Cycloclasticus pugetii PS-1: one gene and its partner. The protein of the gene in region 1 binds, or shares a complex with, the protein of each later gene. Links are inferred from orthologs where the notes say so. Each region holds a gene or a part of one and is shown on either strand. Other genes may lie near its edges. The genes, in order: mfd and uvrA.

The links.
Region 2: the proteins of mfd (region 1) and uvrA are in contact, whole or in part, in a crystal structure (PDB 4DFC), measured with the Escherichia coli proteins. The link is inferred for Cycloclasticus pugetii PS-1 from one-to-one orthologs.

The regions. Positions count from the first base shown.
Region 1 is NZ_ARVU01000001.1:874,581-883,068, forward strand. Bases 427-4,395 are described here. They hold mfd (transcription-repair coupling factor), read right to left. Parts: upstream 4,023-4,395; coding sequence 627-4,022; downstream 427-626. Other genes in these bases: CYCPU_RS0104255 (CsiV family protein), read right to left, coding at 427-621; CYCPU_RS0104265 (hypothetical protein), read right to left, coding at 4,381-4,395. Outside these bases: more of CYCPU_RS0104255, read right to left, coding at 1-426; more of CYCPU_RS0104265, read right to left, coding at 4,396-4,683; CYCPU_RS0104270 (lipoprotein-releasing ABC transporter permease subunit), read left to right, coding at 4,799-6,046; lipoprotein-releasing ABC transporter ATP-binding protein LolD, read left to right, coding at 6,039-6,719; CYCPU_RS0104280 (DUF2062 domain-containing protein), read right to left, coding at 6,687-7,208; CYCPU_RS0104285 (DNA internalization-related competence protein ComEC/Rec2), read left to right, coding at 7,345-8,488. UniProt on the Escherichia coli protein: Couples transcription and DNA repair by recognizing RNA polymerase (RNAP) stalled at DNA lesions. Mediates ATP-dependent release of RNAP and its truncated transcript from the DNA, and recruitment of nucleotide excision repair machinery to the damaged site.
Region 2 is NZ_ARVU01000001.1:216,958-224,856, reverse strand. Bases 1-3,380 are described here. They hold uvrA (excinuclease ABC subunit UvrA), read left to right. Parts: upstream 1-339; coding sequence 340-3,180; downstream 3,181-3,380. Other genes in these bases: CYCPU_RS0101110 (bile acid:sodium symporter family protein), read left to right, coding at 3,192-3,380; CYCPU_RS0101120 (MFS transporter), read right to left, coding at 1-271. Outside these bases: more of CYCPU_RS0101110, read left to right, coding at 3,381-4,097; CYCPU_RS0101105 (ABC transporter substrate-binding protein), read right to left, coding at 4,166-4,978; CYCPU_RS0101100 (OprO/OprP family phosphate-selective porin), read right to left, coding at 5,050-6,408; CYCPU_RS0101095 (sigma-54 interaction domain-containing protein), read left to right, coding at 6,616-7,566; CYCPU_RS0101090 (proline--tRNA ligase), read left to right, coding at 7,658-7,899. UniProt on the Escherichia coli protein: The UvrABC repair system catalyzes the recognition and processing of DNA lesions. UvrA is an ATPase and a DNA-binding protein. A damage recognition complex composed of 2 UvrA and 2 UvrB subunits scans DNA for abnormalities.

The DNA of each region.
Region 1 (8,488 bases):
TTTTTTCACAATAGCCAAAATACCAAAACGCGGATGATCAAAATAGTGTGATTCATCCGTTTTTATTCGCCGAGTTTCTGTTAATCGGTATAAGGTAACAGGTTCATGAAAACGTTGTGAAAGATTGGTTTGAGTTATCGCTAACGAGTTCATCTCACTCAACTGCAAATCAATGTCTAGGTGTAAAAACCGTCCACGGTGAAAAGTAAGTGTCCCCTCAAGTTGTAAAGGCCCAGTTTGGTGGCTAATTTGTACAGGCTTCCGCTCGCCTTTTTGTTGAAGTGGTTGAACCCACCCCGCATGAGCGATGGGTGTATATGAGGATAGCTTTTCTAACCGATTATAAACGCCGTAAAGTTGTTGTTGGTTGGGTGCTAAAGGCTTAAAGGCTGTATTGCTAGATACATTGCTCAGCCTGATGGCATTGTCAGGTATTTTGAAGGCTGCGCTTGTCCAAGGCTCTAACGTTTGGTTACTCAATGATTTGTTTTCGAAAATGAGGTATTCAATACTGTACCAAGTGCTTGGCTGAGTTGAGCTTTCATTGTCGGCAAACGCCTGAATGTTGTATGAAAGCACAATAAGAATTAAAGCATATGAAAATAATCGTGTTGCTGTCATGTTTATTACTTGCTCAATGCGATAGAGTTAATGAGGTCGAGTATAAACTCAACTTTCTCTTCAGTGGTATTAAGTTTTTTACTAAAACGTAATTTTTGAGGTCCATCCAATTTAAAAATTTGTGGTTGTGTTTGGATCAATTCAATTATTTTTGCAGGGTCTATCGATGGGGCATTTGAAAATATTAATCGCCCATTGGATTTGGCAAAATCAATTTTATCAATACCAATACGTTTAGCCTGTTGTTTTATCTCGCTGATACCAAAGAGGCATTTTGTGCTGTCTGGTAGAAGGCCAAAACGATCTATCATCTCGACTTGTAAGTCCCTTAGTTCTTCTGCATCATCTGCACTAGCAATTCGTTTGTACAACACAAGACGTGTGTGAACGTCCGGTAAATAATCATCGGGGATTAATGCGCTGGCAGACAGGTCTATTTCTGGTCCTGTTTCGATACGTTCTTCAAGTTCTGGTTGCTTACCTGATTTTATTGCGGCTACTGCGTTATCCAGTAACTCGGTATATAAGGTAAAGCCAATTTCTTGGATTTCCCCACTTTGGTTGTCGCCCAATAACTCACCCGCACCACGAATCTCCATATCGTGCGTTGATAAGGTAAAGCCAGCACCTAGGTCGGCACTGCTTTGGATTGCATCAATACGTTTTTTTGCATCTTTAGTCATAACACCTTCTGGCGGTACGATCATGTATGCGTATGCACGATGATGAGAGCGGCCAACCCGACCTCTTAATTGATGCAATTGAGATAAACCGAGTTTATCGGCGCGGTTAATAATAATGGTATTGGCATTGGGTAAATCAATACCATTTTCGATAATCGTCGTAGACACCAGTACGTTAAATCGGGCGTGATAAAAGTCGAGCATGATATGCTCTAATTCGCTTTCACGCATTTGCCCGTGTGCTTTTCGAATATTGGCGTCGGGTACTAGTTCTTCAATGTCACGAATAACCCTATCCATTGTAGCAATGTCGTTATGGAGAACGAACAGTTGACCGCCGCGTCTTATCTCACGTTGGCAGGCCTCTTGAATCAGTCCACTATTCCATTCAGATACAAAGGTTTCGATAGCATGTCTATTCGGTGGTGGTGTTGCAATGATGGAAATATCGCGTAATCCAGACATGGCTTGATTAAGTGTTCTGGGTATTGGGGTAGCGGTGAGTGTAAGCATGTCCACTTCAGAGCGCATGGATTTTAAATATTCTTTATGGCGCACGCCAAAGCGTTGTTCTTCATCAATAATCACTAAACCAAGGTTTTTGTAGGTTAATGATTTTTGTAATAATTTATGGGTACCAATAAGAATATCAACTTTCCCTTCGGCGGTATCAGCAATAATTTGATTTTGCTTTTTGCTGCTGACAAACCGTGAAAGTACTTCAATGCGAATGGGCCAATCGGCAAAACGGTCGGAAAAATTCTGATAATGCTGTTGAGCAAGTAAGGTGGTTGGCACTAAAACGGCAGTTTGGTAGTGATTATTGGCACAGGTGAAGGCCGCGCGCATAGCCACTTCTGTTTTACCAAACCCCACATCACCACAAACAACACGGTCCATTGGTTTAGCAAGGCTCATGTCATGTAGTGTTTGTTCAATAGCGGTTGCTTGATCTTCGGTTTCTTCGAACGGAAATGCACGGGCAAAGTTATCGTACTCGGTTGATTCAGTAACCATTGGGCGGCCAGGTTTGGCGGCGCGTCGAGCATGGATGTCTAATAATTCTGCGGCGACATCGCGTGCACGTTTCAGTGCTTTTTTGCGTGCTTTTTCCCACTGATCACTACCCAATCGGTGTAATGGGGCGCTATCCCCTTGGGTGCCCATGTATCGACCAATTAAATTAAGCGATGAAACAGGCACATAGAGTTTATCGCTATTGGCATATTCTAAGGTTAAAAATTCGGTTTCAATCTCGTCTACAACTAAGTGCTTCAAGCCGATGTATCGACCAACACCATGTTCTTGGTGAACAACAGGGGAGCCGATTTCAAGGTCGGCTAAGCTGTTAAATACATTTTCAAGTCGTTGGTTAGAGGAGGACCGTCTGCGTCTACGTTGTTGAACACGTGTGCCTAATAGGTTGTTTTCCGTAATGATGCTGACGGTAGAGGAGCTAAGGCCTTCATCTATCGGTGCAACGACAATGCAGGGGGATACATCGTTTTGAACAAACGTCGCCCAATCTTCAACGAGGGTAGGGCGTACATTTAGTTTTTGTAGTTGCTGACGCATTGATTCACGATGCCCCGCAGACTCCGCAACAAACAAAGTTTTATGTTTTTGTATGTTTAATAAGTCTAATAAAGGGTGTGCCTGGTCATTTTTATCGGTATTGATTAAGGCTGTTTTTTCTGTTTCATGGATGTCACTTTGTAATGAAGCAGAGGGGTAGTTGGCCATTCTTTGTTGCAGGCTCTCTAAGTCGTGAAACAGTAATTCTGGGCGTAATGCCGGGCGATCAATATCACGTTGCCTGTGTTGAAATCGCTCAATGACCTGTGTGGCAAATGTTTCTCCAGCAGCTAAGATATCACCGTGCAAGATGAGAGTGGCCTTCGGGATGTAATCAAAAAATGATTCGGTATGTTCTACAAATAAGGGCAAATAGTTTTCTATACCATTAGGGATATTACCTTTAGAGACTTGTTGATATAAGGTGTTCTTATCAGACACATTTGGGAACTGGTCTCTAAATTGTTGGCGAAAAAGTTGAATGCTTTTGTCATTAATAGGGAATTCTCTTGCGGGAAATAGTTGAATGGAGTCAACTTTATCAATCGAGCGTTGGGTTTCGGTGTCAAACGTACGGATGGACTCTACTTCATCATCAAACAAATCAATTCTATAGGGCTTTTTGCTGCCCATTGGGAACATGTCTAAAATAGCCCCTCGAACGGAGTATTCACCATATTCATGAACAGAGTGCACATTCTGGTAGCCTAATTTATCTAGATTTAGGCAGGTTTTTTCAATATTGAATTGTTGACCTGTTGAGAGTGAAAAGCACTCATTTAAAAGTTGATCACGTGGCGCTAGCCGTTGTAGTAAGCAAGCGGTGGTGACAATGAGTATGCCTTTATTTAGGCTTTGCAGTTTGTATAAAGTCGCTAGCCTTTCAGAAATAATTTCGCCTAGAGGAGAAAAGCTATCATAAGGTAAGACTTCCCAGTCTGGAAAATAAATAACCGGCAAAGGCGTGGTTAGAAAAAAAGGAACTTCTCGTTCTAATCTCAGTGCCGATTGGGTATCTGAACAAATAACCACCAGTAATTGCTCCGACTCCATTCCTGCGTTTGCGATGGTTAAGGCATCAGAGCATCCTTCGAATTTTCCCCAAGAAATGGATTGTGTGGATTTTGTAGGTAGGTTTGGCATAGCTGAGTAGACGTAAAAAATGGAAAAAATAAAAGAATTATTTTCTCATAAACAAAACAAGGGGTGTATTTCATTTGGCTTAAATAAAGCGCTAAGTGGAAATAGTTAGGTTGACTGGTTGAGACAGTGCCTTTTGATCATGCCAGCCAGTTAGTGGATGGTTAGCTTGTGTGTAATGTATAGAGTAGGGCTGTGTGTCTAATAAGAATAAGGGTTGTTATTGAGCACCTTAATCTAAAGCAAAGACGGTGAGACCACAGTGGTTATATGCTTTATGAAGGTTTTTCCGTGCAGGTGTAAAGTCAAATTACAATATAGGTAATTGATTTATAACTGACTTTAGCCTTTGCCGATTATTTTAAAGTGCTTTTTTGGGCTTGTTAACAACACTATGAATAACAAGGTTGTGTTCAAAATAAACAGAAAATTTGACATATTGCCATCGGGTAATCGGTGGTTCGCCAACAGTAGGGTATATTCTTATGGGGTTGCCAAATTGAGAGATCACGGTATCCATTGATTGCCCATTTTTGGGTCTCAATAAGCCGGCTGGCGTGTTCGCTGGTTCCTTGTTAATCACGTCAATAAGTAAAACGTCAGCATGAGTGATCAATGGTGTGAAACAAAAAATGCTGGCTAAAATGATTTTTTTAAACGTCATGTTGATATCCCTATATGTTTTCCAGCATTAATATATCACCTCTTGATGAAATGTTGATAATTCTCTAGACAGTAAGTTAGGTTTACAAATTAAATATATGATCTAATTCGCACCTATGTTTAAACCACTCGAAATTTTTATTGGCCTGCGTTATACACGAGCAAAACAACGTTCGGGGTTTATATCGTTTATTAGCATGACATCTATGCTGGGTGTCGCGCTAGGTGTGATGGCGCTAATTACAGTACTATCGGTGATGAACGGGTTTGAGGCGCAATTACGTGAAAAGATTTTAGGGATGGCGTCCCATGTTACCATTTCTGAATACTACAATGCATTGCAAGACTGGCAAGTCTTAGGTGATACATTAAGTGAAACTGATGATGTGGCTGGCTGGGCACCATTTGTAAGAGCGGAAGTAATGTTAAGTGCTAATCAACGAGTCAGCGGCAGCTTGTTAAGGGGTGTGTTACCCGGGCAAGAAGATCAAGTGTCTGATATTAACCAGAAAATGGTTGAAGGTCGTTTGGAATTATTAAAACCAAAGGAGTTTGGTATAGTCCTTGGGTCGGAATTAGCTCGTTATTTACGTGTGGGTGTGGGTGATAAAGTGACTGTCATCACACCACAAGTTACGCCAACGCCAGCAGGTATATTGCCTAGATTGCGTCGCTTTACGGTTGTCGGTGAGTTTGAAGTGGGCATGTATGAGTACGATCGAAATTTAGCCTTTATTCATCTTGATGATGGTTCAAAACTGTTACGTTTAAACAAAGGCGTGACAGGGGTTAGGGTGAAGTTGCATGACCTGTTTCAAGCGCCTGTTGTAACCGGCAAAATTGCGCAAACACTGACACCGAATTACAGTATTTCTAATTGGACGATGGAACACAGTAATTTCTTTAAGGCGATTAAAACTGAAAAGCGCGTGATGTTTATCATATTGATGTTAATTGTCGCTGTTGCGGCATTTAATATTGTGTCGACGTTAGTAATGGTCGTCACGGATAAACAGTCTGAAATTGCCATTTTAAGAACACTGGGGTTAACACCTCGCTCTGTGATGGGTGTGTTTATGGTTCAAGGTACATTAATTGGTCTGATTGGCACCCTTGTTGGCGTGGCTGCAGGTGTTGGTTTGGCGTTAAATGTTGAAATGATCGTGCATACCATTGAGCAATTCTTTCATGTTCAGTTCTTACCCGCTGATATCTATTACATTAGTGAGTTACCGTCAAAATTAGTTTGGTCGGATGTGACCACCATAGCGACGTATTCATTTTTATTATCTTTTGTTTCAACGCTTTACCCTGCTTGGCAGGCGTCACGAGTGAACCCTGCGGAGGCATTACGGTATGAATAATGACGTTTTTTTAAGTTGTTCAGGACTGACCAAAACGTTTGGTGAAAAAGACCTGATTGTACCTGTGCTCAAAGGGATTGATTTAAGCCTAAAGCAGGGCGATCGAGTTGCTATTATGGGGTCGTCCGGCTCGGGTAAAAGCACCTTGTTGCATTTGTTAGGGGGGCTAGATCAACCGACCTCAGGTGAAGTGATGATGAATGGCGTAAACCTGACCACACTCACAGAAGTGGAGCGTTCATCATTAAGAAATAAATGTTTAGGGTTTGTGTATCAGTTTCATCATTTGCTGGCAGAGTTTAGTGCCTTGGAAAATGTGGCGATGCCTTTGTTGATAGGTGGCGAGAGTGTTGCACTTGCCCAAGAAAAAGCAGACGAGATGCTCAAGCAGGTAGGCTTAGAAAGTAGGATAAAGCACCGTTATGGTGAATTGTCTGGTGGTGAACGGCAGCGTGTTGCTATTGCGCGTGCGTTAGTTACGCAACCAGCTTGTGTCTTGGCAGATGAGCCAACGGGTAATTTGGATAAAAAAACAGCCGAGCAAATTTATGAATTAATGTTGGAGTTGAATCAACGCCTCAATATTAGTTTGCTGTTAGTGACACATGATCATGAGTTAGCAAATAAAATGGATAGGGTTTTAACGCTTGATGATGGAATGCTTACGAGCTAACCATTTTTTGATAACAGCAAGTCTCCAAATAATACGAGCAAGAACATAGCCGACGGCAGATGTTGCAGAACCCAATATAAAACAACCAAGTAAAAAAGGCTTCCAGCTAGCCCCCAAAGTGTCGAGAATAAAGGCTACTGAAAATGAAAATTCATGGGCCTCTATTGGTACTTCCATAAGGGTCGCACCAACCGAGTATGCGGCATAAAAAAGAGGGGGCATGGTGACCGGGTTACTGACCCAAACGGTGGCAACAGAAACCGGTAGGTTAACCTGTAAAAAAATGGCTGCCGCTGCGGCAATTAACATTTGTGTGGGTAAGGGAATAAAAGCAATAAATAGACCTGTCGCAATCGCCCCTGCAAAAGAGCGGCGGTTAAGGTGCCACAAGTTTTGATTATGTAATAAGCTACCAAAGACCTTTAGGTGTTTGTGTTCCTTTATCGATGTATTGTTGGGGAAGTATTTTTTAATGAATCTTTTTGGCATGTGACGATAAAAACAGCTTAAATTTAAGATACCTTTGTTTGATTGGGCTTAATAATCAAGGGTGGAAAAGTCATAACGATGGGTGCTTGTGAGTTGACCAAGCAAGCCAAGTGTAGCAGAGCATGGATGCGGCTAAATGAATAAATTTCAACAAATGACGTTGTTTTTTTGCATAGGCATTTTACCGGTGCAATTGTTAATCGCCTTACCACCAATATACATTTTAATTTTAGCCTTTTTTGTTGCATTAGGGGTATATAAGTGGGCCAAATGGTTGAGTTTTTTATTGTTTGGTTTTGTTATGGCTACTGGGTACGCTGCTTGGATAAACAATAATGGTTTGCCAAGAGACTTAGAGTCTAAAGAAGTACTGATAAGTGGCCAAGTCATTGGCCTGCCAATACAAACCGATCGCTCAACTGGCTTTTTGTTTAAGGTGGATAAGGTGCTAAGCCCTGCTAATATCGTTGCCTTCCCAACAAAAATTAGACTCAATTGGTATAACCTAGATAAACAAGTGCGCTCTGCTGAAAGGTGGCAGTTATTAGTAAAGCTAAAAAGACCGCATGGGTTGATAAATCCACATGGGTTTGATTTTGAAAAATGGCTATTTCAGCAACAAATAGGAGCAACCGGTTATGTTCGAAAAAGCACTAACAATCAACGGATGGGTGAAGCTTCTCGTTGGGCTATTGGTTACTGGCGAGAATCGTTAAAAAAATATTTAGAGGAGGCGCTTAATGAGCAACAACAGGCCGGTATTATCAATGCCTTAGTGTTGGGCGATAGGCAATCTATTACGCCTGGTGAGTGGCGCGTTTTTCGGCAAACTGGGACTTCCCATTTGATAGCTATCTCGGGTTTGCATATTGGTTTGGTAAGTGCTTTATTTTTTGGCGTTGTTCGCTGGTTTGTACTTAGACTGCCAACTCTACGTGGGAGCGCGACTCGCTGTGCGATTATTGTAAGCATAGCAGCAGCAACTGGGTATGCAGCGTTGGCGGGGTTCTCTATTCCAACGCAAAGAGCTCTCATTATGTTGGTGGTGATAATGGGAGGTGTTTTTTGGCAACGACATTACAATCCTTTCCATGTGATTTCAATGGCTTTGCTGGCGGTGTTAATTTACGACCCTTTGGCGCCTATGTCGGTTGGTTTTTGGTTGTCGTTTTGCGCGGTTTTTATCATTCTGCATGCTGTGGTAGGGCGTATGGAAAAAGTTGGTTTTATAAAACAGTTATTGTATGCCCAGTGGTGGGTATCGATTGGTTTGATGCCAT
Region 2 (7,899 bases), 650 kb from region 1 along the record:
ATAAGCCAATCGTAATAATTTTTTTACGCCCAAAGCGGTCAGACATCAAGCCAAAAGGAATTTGCAATAACGCCTGCGTTAAACCATAAATACTAATCGACAAGCCCAGTAGCACCGGTGTTATTCCATTAAGGTGCTCGGTATACAAGGACATTACAGGTAAAATCATAAACAAGCCGAGCATGCGCATTGAAAAAATGCCCGCCAATCCTAAGCTTGCTCTTTTCTCTTGTTCACTCATTACTGATGGTTGGCTTGAAGAATCAGCCATAATTACTTTGCCTAGCCTTTAAAAAGACGGGTATATTAACAGGTTTGGTAATTTAATTAGATACGTAAATGGACACCATTCAAATTCGTGGCGCAAGAACCCACAACTTAAAAGATATTGATCTCGACCTGCCCCGAGACAAGCTGATTGTTATCACAGGTTTATCTGGTTCTGGCAAGTCTTCTTTAGCCTTTGACACGATTTATGCAGAGGGACAGCGTCGTTACGTCGAATCGCTATCCGCTTATGCTCGACAATTTTTATCGGTAATGGAAAAACCTGATGTCGACCATATTGAAGGCTTATCGCCAGCTATTTCTATTGAACAAAAATCTACCTCCCACAACCCACGTTCAACAGTCGGCACCATTACAGAAATTTACGATTACCTGCGCTTATTGTTCGCTAGAACAGGTATTCCACAATGTCCCGATCACGGTACATCACTAGAAGCGCAAACCACCACGCAAATGGTCGATGCTGTACTCGCCTTAGACCCAGAAAAGCGCTGGATGCTACTAGCACCGGTGGTACAGGAACGTAAGGGTGAGCACTTTAATACCTTAAATGATCTACGTAACCAAGGTTTTATTCGCGCAAGAATTGATGGTGAAATTGTTGAATTAGACGATGCCCCACCTTTAGAGCTTAAGAAAAAGCACACCATTGAGGTCATCATTGACCGCTTTAAAATTCGCGATGATTTGTCCGTTAGATTGGCAGAGTCTTTTGAAACGGCGTTAAAGCTCACCGAAGGTATCGCCGTCATCAGCAGCATGGATGACGATGAAGAAATTTTATTTTCATCGCGTTTTGCCTGCCCAACTTGTGGCTACAGCATTAGTGAATTAGAGCCTCGCTCTTTTTCCTTTAACAGTCCAAAGGGGGCTTGTTCAAGCTGTGATGGTTTAGGTATTACGCAATATATTGATGCTCAACAAGTGTTACATAGCCCTGATATTAGCCTTGCCGGTGGCGCCATCCGTGGCTGGGACAAGCGCAATATGTATTACTATCAAATGGTTATGTCGCTAGCCAAGCATTACCAATTTGATCCAGAAGAGCCCTTTAATTCATACCCAGAAGAAACCCAACATGCCATTTTATTTGGCAGTGGCGATGAGCCTATCAACTTTACAACGTTGAACAGCCGAGGCGAATCCATTAAACGCACACACCCTTTCGAAGGGGTCATTCATAGTATGGAGCGACGCTATCGTGAAACCGATTCAAACACCGTACGCGATGAACTGGCCAAATACTTATCAAGCAAGGCTTGCCCAGACTGCCAAGGCCAACGTTTAAATAAAGCCGCTCGCCATGTTTTTGTAGACACCCACACTTTACCTTCAATCACAAACCTGTCTATTCGCCAATCTAGCGCCTTATTTTCCTCTTTAGAATTGGCTGGACACCGTGGCGAAATTGCTAAAAAAATCGTCAAAGAAATTAAGGCGCGTCTCGATTTCTTAATTAATGTCGGTTTAGATTACTTATCATTAGACCGAAGCGCAGACACCTTATCGGGTGGTGAAGCCCAACGAATACGCCTAGCCAGTCAAATTGGTGCTGGGCTTGTTGGCGTTATGTATGTATTAGACGAACCATCCATTGGTTTGCACCAGCGTGATAATCAACGTCTCATTAACACCCTATTTCACTTGCGTGATATAGGCAATACCGTGATTGTAGTTGAACATGATGAAGACGCCGTTTTGGCAGCTGATCATGTGGTTGATATTGGTCCTAAAGCAGGTATTCATGGTGGTAACGTTATCGCTCAAGGCACGCCTGAGGAAATCATCAACGACCCTCTTTCCATCACCGGGCAATATTTATCAGGCGCGCAATATATCGCTGTGCCCCAACAACGTCACCCCGTGGATGCCAGTAAAACACTGCGCATTAATAATGCACGCGCTAATAACCTAAAAAACATCAGTGTTGATATTCCCATCGGTTTATTTACCTGTGTTACTGGCGTATCTGGTTCGGGTAAGTCAACGCTTATTAACGAAACCTTGTACCCAACGGTTGCAAAAGTACTGAATAAATCATCCTTACCTATCGCCGCTAATGACGGTGTTGATGGCCTAGAACATATTGATAAGGTCGTTGATATCGATCAAAGCCCTATAGGGCGAACACCACGTTCAAACCCGGCTACCTACACTGGGCTCTTCACCCCCATTCGTGAACTGTTTGCAGCAACCCCAGAGGCGCGGTCACGCGGCTATACGCCTGGACGATTTAGCTTTAACGTAAAAGGTGGGCGCTGCGAGACCTGCAAAGGCGATGGCGTTATTAAAGTAGAAATGCACTTTCTTGCGGATGTTTACGTCAATTGCGAGAGCTGTAAAGGCCAGCGATACGGTCGAGAAACCTTGGAAATTCGCTACAAAGGTAAAACAATCCACGAAGTGCTCTCAATGACAGTTGAAGATGCTTGTGGCTTTTTTGATGCGATTCCAGTTGTATCAAAAAAACTCCGCACGTTGATGGATGTCGGGCTTGGCTATATTACCTTGGGGCAAAACGCTGTCACTTTATCGGGTGGTGAGGCTCAACGCGTCAAACTATCACGTGAACTATCAAAACGTGATACCGGAAAAACTCTCTACATTCTTGACGAACCGACTACCGGTTTGCACTTTGCTGATATACAGCAGTTACTTAGCGTTTTGCATACGCTTCGTGATCACGGCAATACCCTTGTGGTTATCGAACACAATCTAGATGTTATAAAAACAGCCGATTGGATCATTGATATCGGCCCTGAAGGGGGAGATGGTGGCGGACAAGTGATTGCACAAGGCACACCTGAAGCGGTCACTCAATGTAATGAGTCTCATACAGGGTACTACCTAAAAGATTTCCTAAACAAGACTAACGATAGCCTATCGGCTTAGAAGGAATTACCTTGATTAACAAAGCCACTAAGCTTTTCCCCGTTTGGGCAATACTTTTATCAATTGTCGCCTACGCAATCCCTAGCTTATTTATACCCCTTAAACCTAGTCTCTTTTTCTTATTAGGTTTGGTAATGTTTGGCATGGGTATTAGCTTAAGAGCACATGATTTTTTACGTATTCTTAAATCGCCTAAGCCTATTATCTTCGGCTTATTATTGCAGTTTCTCTGCATGCCTTTTTTTGCTTGGGGTATATCCACTTGGTTGCAATTACCCTTAGCGCTTGCCAGCGGCATGATACTGGTCGGCGCAAGCCCAGGCGGCACCGCCTCCAATGTTATTTGTTACTTAGCAAAAGGAAATGTTGCCCTATCGATCACGATCACCACTTTTTCAACCCTACTGGCGGTGATTGCAATGCCTGCCTTAAGCCTGCTCTACCTTGGTAAACAGGTTGATGTACCGGCCATGAAAATGCTTATGGATATTGTAAAGATTATTATTTTACCGGTCACAGCTGGCATCATAGTCAACCAACTTTTTGGTCGTTTTTTAAGCTCAACCAAGCAGGTTTTCCCATTGATATCTGTTTTTGCTATCGTGCTTATTATCGCCATTATCGTTGCACTCAACCAACCTCGTTTAGGCTCTATTGGGCTGTTATTAGTGGGCGCTGTTGCTCTGCATAACGTACTGGGCCTCTTCACCGGCTACTGGCTACCCCGAGCACTTGGTATGGATCGACAAACCTGCAAAACCCTAGCCATTGAAGTTGGTATGCAAAACTCCGGTCTTGCAGCGGCGCTGGCAGTTAAATACTTTGCTCCGCTTGCGGCACTGCCCGGCGCGCTGTTTTCCTTATGGCATAATTTAACTGGATCCCTACTTGCCTCTTATTGGTCTCGCGCTAAGTAATCAGGCATAAAAAAACGCCCTCTATTTTTATAAAGGGCGTTTATCGAGATTTTAATGGTCGTCGTTACTTACTCAGCATCTGGATAAAATAGCTGCTGCCCACCTTTACGAAAATCTGCAATAATCTCTTGGCCTCTTTTACTCGTAACAAACTGAATATATTTAATCGCTAAGTCATACCTTGAGCCCGGGTGTTTTTTTGGATTAACCGCCATCACATGGTATGGGTTGAATAAATTAACATCACCTTCAAACAACACCTTGAGGGAGATCTTATCGGCAAAAGCAATTTGCGTACCCCGGTCTGTTAAAGCGTAAGCTAGTTTTTCATTCGCTATATTAAGCACCGCGCCCATGCCTTGGCCGACATCGACATACCAGTCCCCACTGGGCGCAACACCGGCTTTCTTCCACAACAGTTTTTCTTTCTTATGTGTGCCCGAGTCATCACCTCTGGAAATAAAGCTAGCTTCTATTTCAGCAATACTACGCAAGGCCTCTTCAATTGTTTTAGAGGCTGCTATATTTGCAGGGTCACTGGTCGGGCCTACTATAACAAAGTCATTATGCATGACCGCCGAGCGATCAATGAAATCACCCGACTTGACGTAGTTCAATTCTGCCGCTGGTGCATGAGCAAACACAACATCAACATCACCTTGCGCCCCCATTGCCAATGCTTTACCAGTGCCTACAGCAATCACTTCAAGCTTAACATTGTGCTGGGTTTCAAAGACAGGGTTTAGCACCGCTAAAAGCCCCGAGTTTTCTGTGCTGGTTGTGGTCGACATTCTAAGAACATCCAATGCCGAACTGTTTGACGCAAACATCATCAGCGCGCCAACACCCATCAGCCAAAGTATTTTTACAATTTTTTTCATTATTTACCCGTTACTTATCCCGTTATAAAAAACAAGGGGCGACAAATGCGCCCCTTTGATGGCCTACCGCGTTAAAACGCCCATTGGCCACGAAGCTGCATAATATCTGCTTCTTCATTATCGTGCGCCCCACCTTCTACCTCTAGCACTTTAATATAGTTAGCAGAAAAACGTAAGCCCGCTACTGGGAACCAATTAAGGCCCAAAGTCACGTTGTCCATTTCACCACCGTTTATAGCGCCATCCATTAAATCAATGGTGCTATATCGTAACGCTAACTCCCATGCACCTATACCACCATTACCAAACGGGCTATTAGGCTTAACTGCTTTGAATTTTGCACCTTTATGCGTATATGGGCGTGTATCTTGTGTAAGGAACCAGCCTGTTTGTGCATACCAGCCATCAAATGTTAGGTCACTAGTTGTATCGCGTTCAAGCTGAGTACGAATATATTCGGCTTGGCCAGAAAACCTATTTTTAACAAGAGCTACTTCGGCACCTAATGTTAGATAGCTATCTACATCTAGCAACTTACCTGTATCCACAAAGTCCACTCCTGAGATGTTAGTTTCAGGCTGTTGTTTGAACTGAACCTCGCCTCCTCGTGTGCTGCGGTAATTTGCGGCCAAACCTAAATGAACCAACGAGCCTTTTTCATTAACTGGCATCCACGTAGAGCGCCCGCCTAACCCCCATCCCTCATCGTCTGAGCCACCATTTGTATTGGCTTTATCACCAAACACACCGAGCGCTGTTGTCCAATGTTTACGATCAATGCTACCCATAACGCCAATATGTCTACTCGCCGTAAAGGCATCAATTGAAGCTCTTTCGGTAAACTGCGTATTATTGTCGCTGATTTGATCTTGCAACATAAATGGGTCTCTAAAATGGCCGGCCTTAACGCTTAGCCCTTCAAAGTCAAACCCATTGTAACCAACCCAAATATCCGTAATCCCTTTTCGTGTATCACCTGTACCCGCAAAGTCATACTCAAACTTATAGAACCAATCTTTATTTACCGTGCCTTTAATATATAACCTTGCTCGACGTACTTTTGTACCATCGCCCAGCGTGCTACCCGCTGCCGAATCATCTTCTCCATACCAGGCAGAATCTAACTGCATGCGGCCACCAATTTGCGTGGTGAAGTTACCATCACGAGATTTAACAGCCAAGCCACCTTTATTAACATTTACTTCAACATTGGTTGCCTTATCGAGCCTTTCTTGAATGTCTTCAGTTTGCGCGATCGTTTTTTGCTCTGTTGCTTTTGCCTCAGCTAATACGCGTTGGTATTGCGCATCTGATATCGTGCCATTTTCATGCAGCAACATAAGTAGCGTTGTCAGTTCAGAGCCTGCATGAGCCGATACCGAGCCCCCCATAAAAACAGCGGCAGCTAACGCTAATTTATTTATTTTCATTGATTTTTCCTTATTATTGATTATCAAAATACCCGCTGGCATACAGCAAAACTAATGCCAGCGGGTTTGGCATACCATCAACTCATTGATTAATAACTAACTTTAAAAATTATCACTGAAACAAGCATAACAACGCACTAGACTTATGCGACACTTTGTCTCAATATAAAGAGACTTTTGACAGAATGTCTCACGACGCTATTTTCTATGACTACCCACAAATCATCGGCACTTCGTAAAGCCATTCGTGACCGCCACTCATTTTTTGGTAATAACCCACTTGTCGTTAAACTGTTGGACGACATTGATCGTGTCGCCACTAAAAACACACCTATTTTATTGGACGGCGAAACGGGTACTGGTAAAAGCCTATTAGCTAGAAAAATTCATGACCTTAGCCAACGCAAAGGTCCCTTTGTATCTATTAACTGCGCAACCTTTAGTCAACACTTATTAGAAACCGAACTATTTGGTCACGCAAAAGGCGCCTTTACAGGTGCCAAAGACGCACGAAAAGGGCTAGTCGCCACTGCACAAAATGGCACATTATTTTTAGATGAAATTGGCGAGCTGCCGCTAGATTCGCAACCCAAGCTTTTACACCTTTTAGAAGAAAAAACCATTCGCCCCGTTGGCTCCGACAAAGAATATGACACCTCTGTCCGTATCGTTGCCGCCACAAATAAACGCCTTAAAGACCTGGTTAAGCAAGGCTTATTTAGGGCTGACTTATATTACCGTTTAAGTGTCGTTCCTTTTACTGCACCGCCACTGCGTGACCGCCCAGATGATATTGAAGCGCTCACTAGCACCTTTGTTTGCCAATTGTGTGAGGAACACGAATTAACCAGCCCTCACATTTCAACTGAGTCAATCAATGCCTTACAAGCTTATGACTGGCCCGGTAATATTCGTGAACTACGCAACCATATTGAACGCTCGTTACTGCTAAGCATCCCATTACATGAAACATTACCGGTGGCTGACACTGACTCAGCGACTACAAACAAGTACTGCTTAAAATCACTTGAAAAAGAGCATATTCTTAAAGTCATTAATGAGAGTAAAGGCAACAAATCTCAAGCCGCAAAAAGCCTGGGCATCTCTCGCCGCACGCTTGATAGAAAACTTAAACGCTGGGATCAAAAAGCTGCCTAACAATATCTTTTCTATCGCCACTAGGTAGTGGTCCTTTTTCAGCGTAAAATGTCTCGCTTCATGTGAACCTCATTAACCGAAGAAAATAACTATGCGTACTAGCCAATTCCCACTCAATACCGTTAAAGAAACCCCTTCAGATGCCGAAATCGTCAGTCATCAATTAATGATTCGCGCGGGGCTTGTTCGCAAGCTAGCAGCTGGTTTATACAATTGGCTCCCCCTTGGTGTTCGCATTCTGCAAAAAGCACAGCATATTGTTCGCGAAGAAATGAACAATGCTGGTGCGTTAGAAGTCTTAATGCCAGTTGTACAGCCATCTGAACTGTGGCA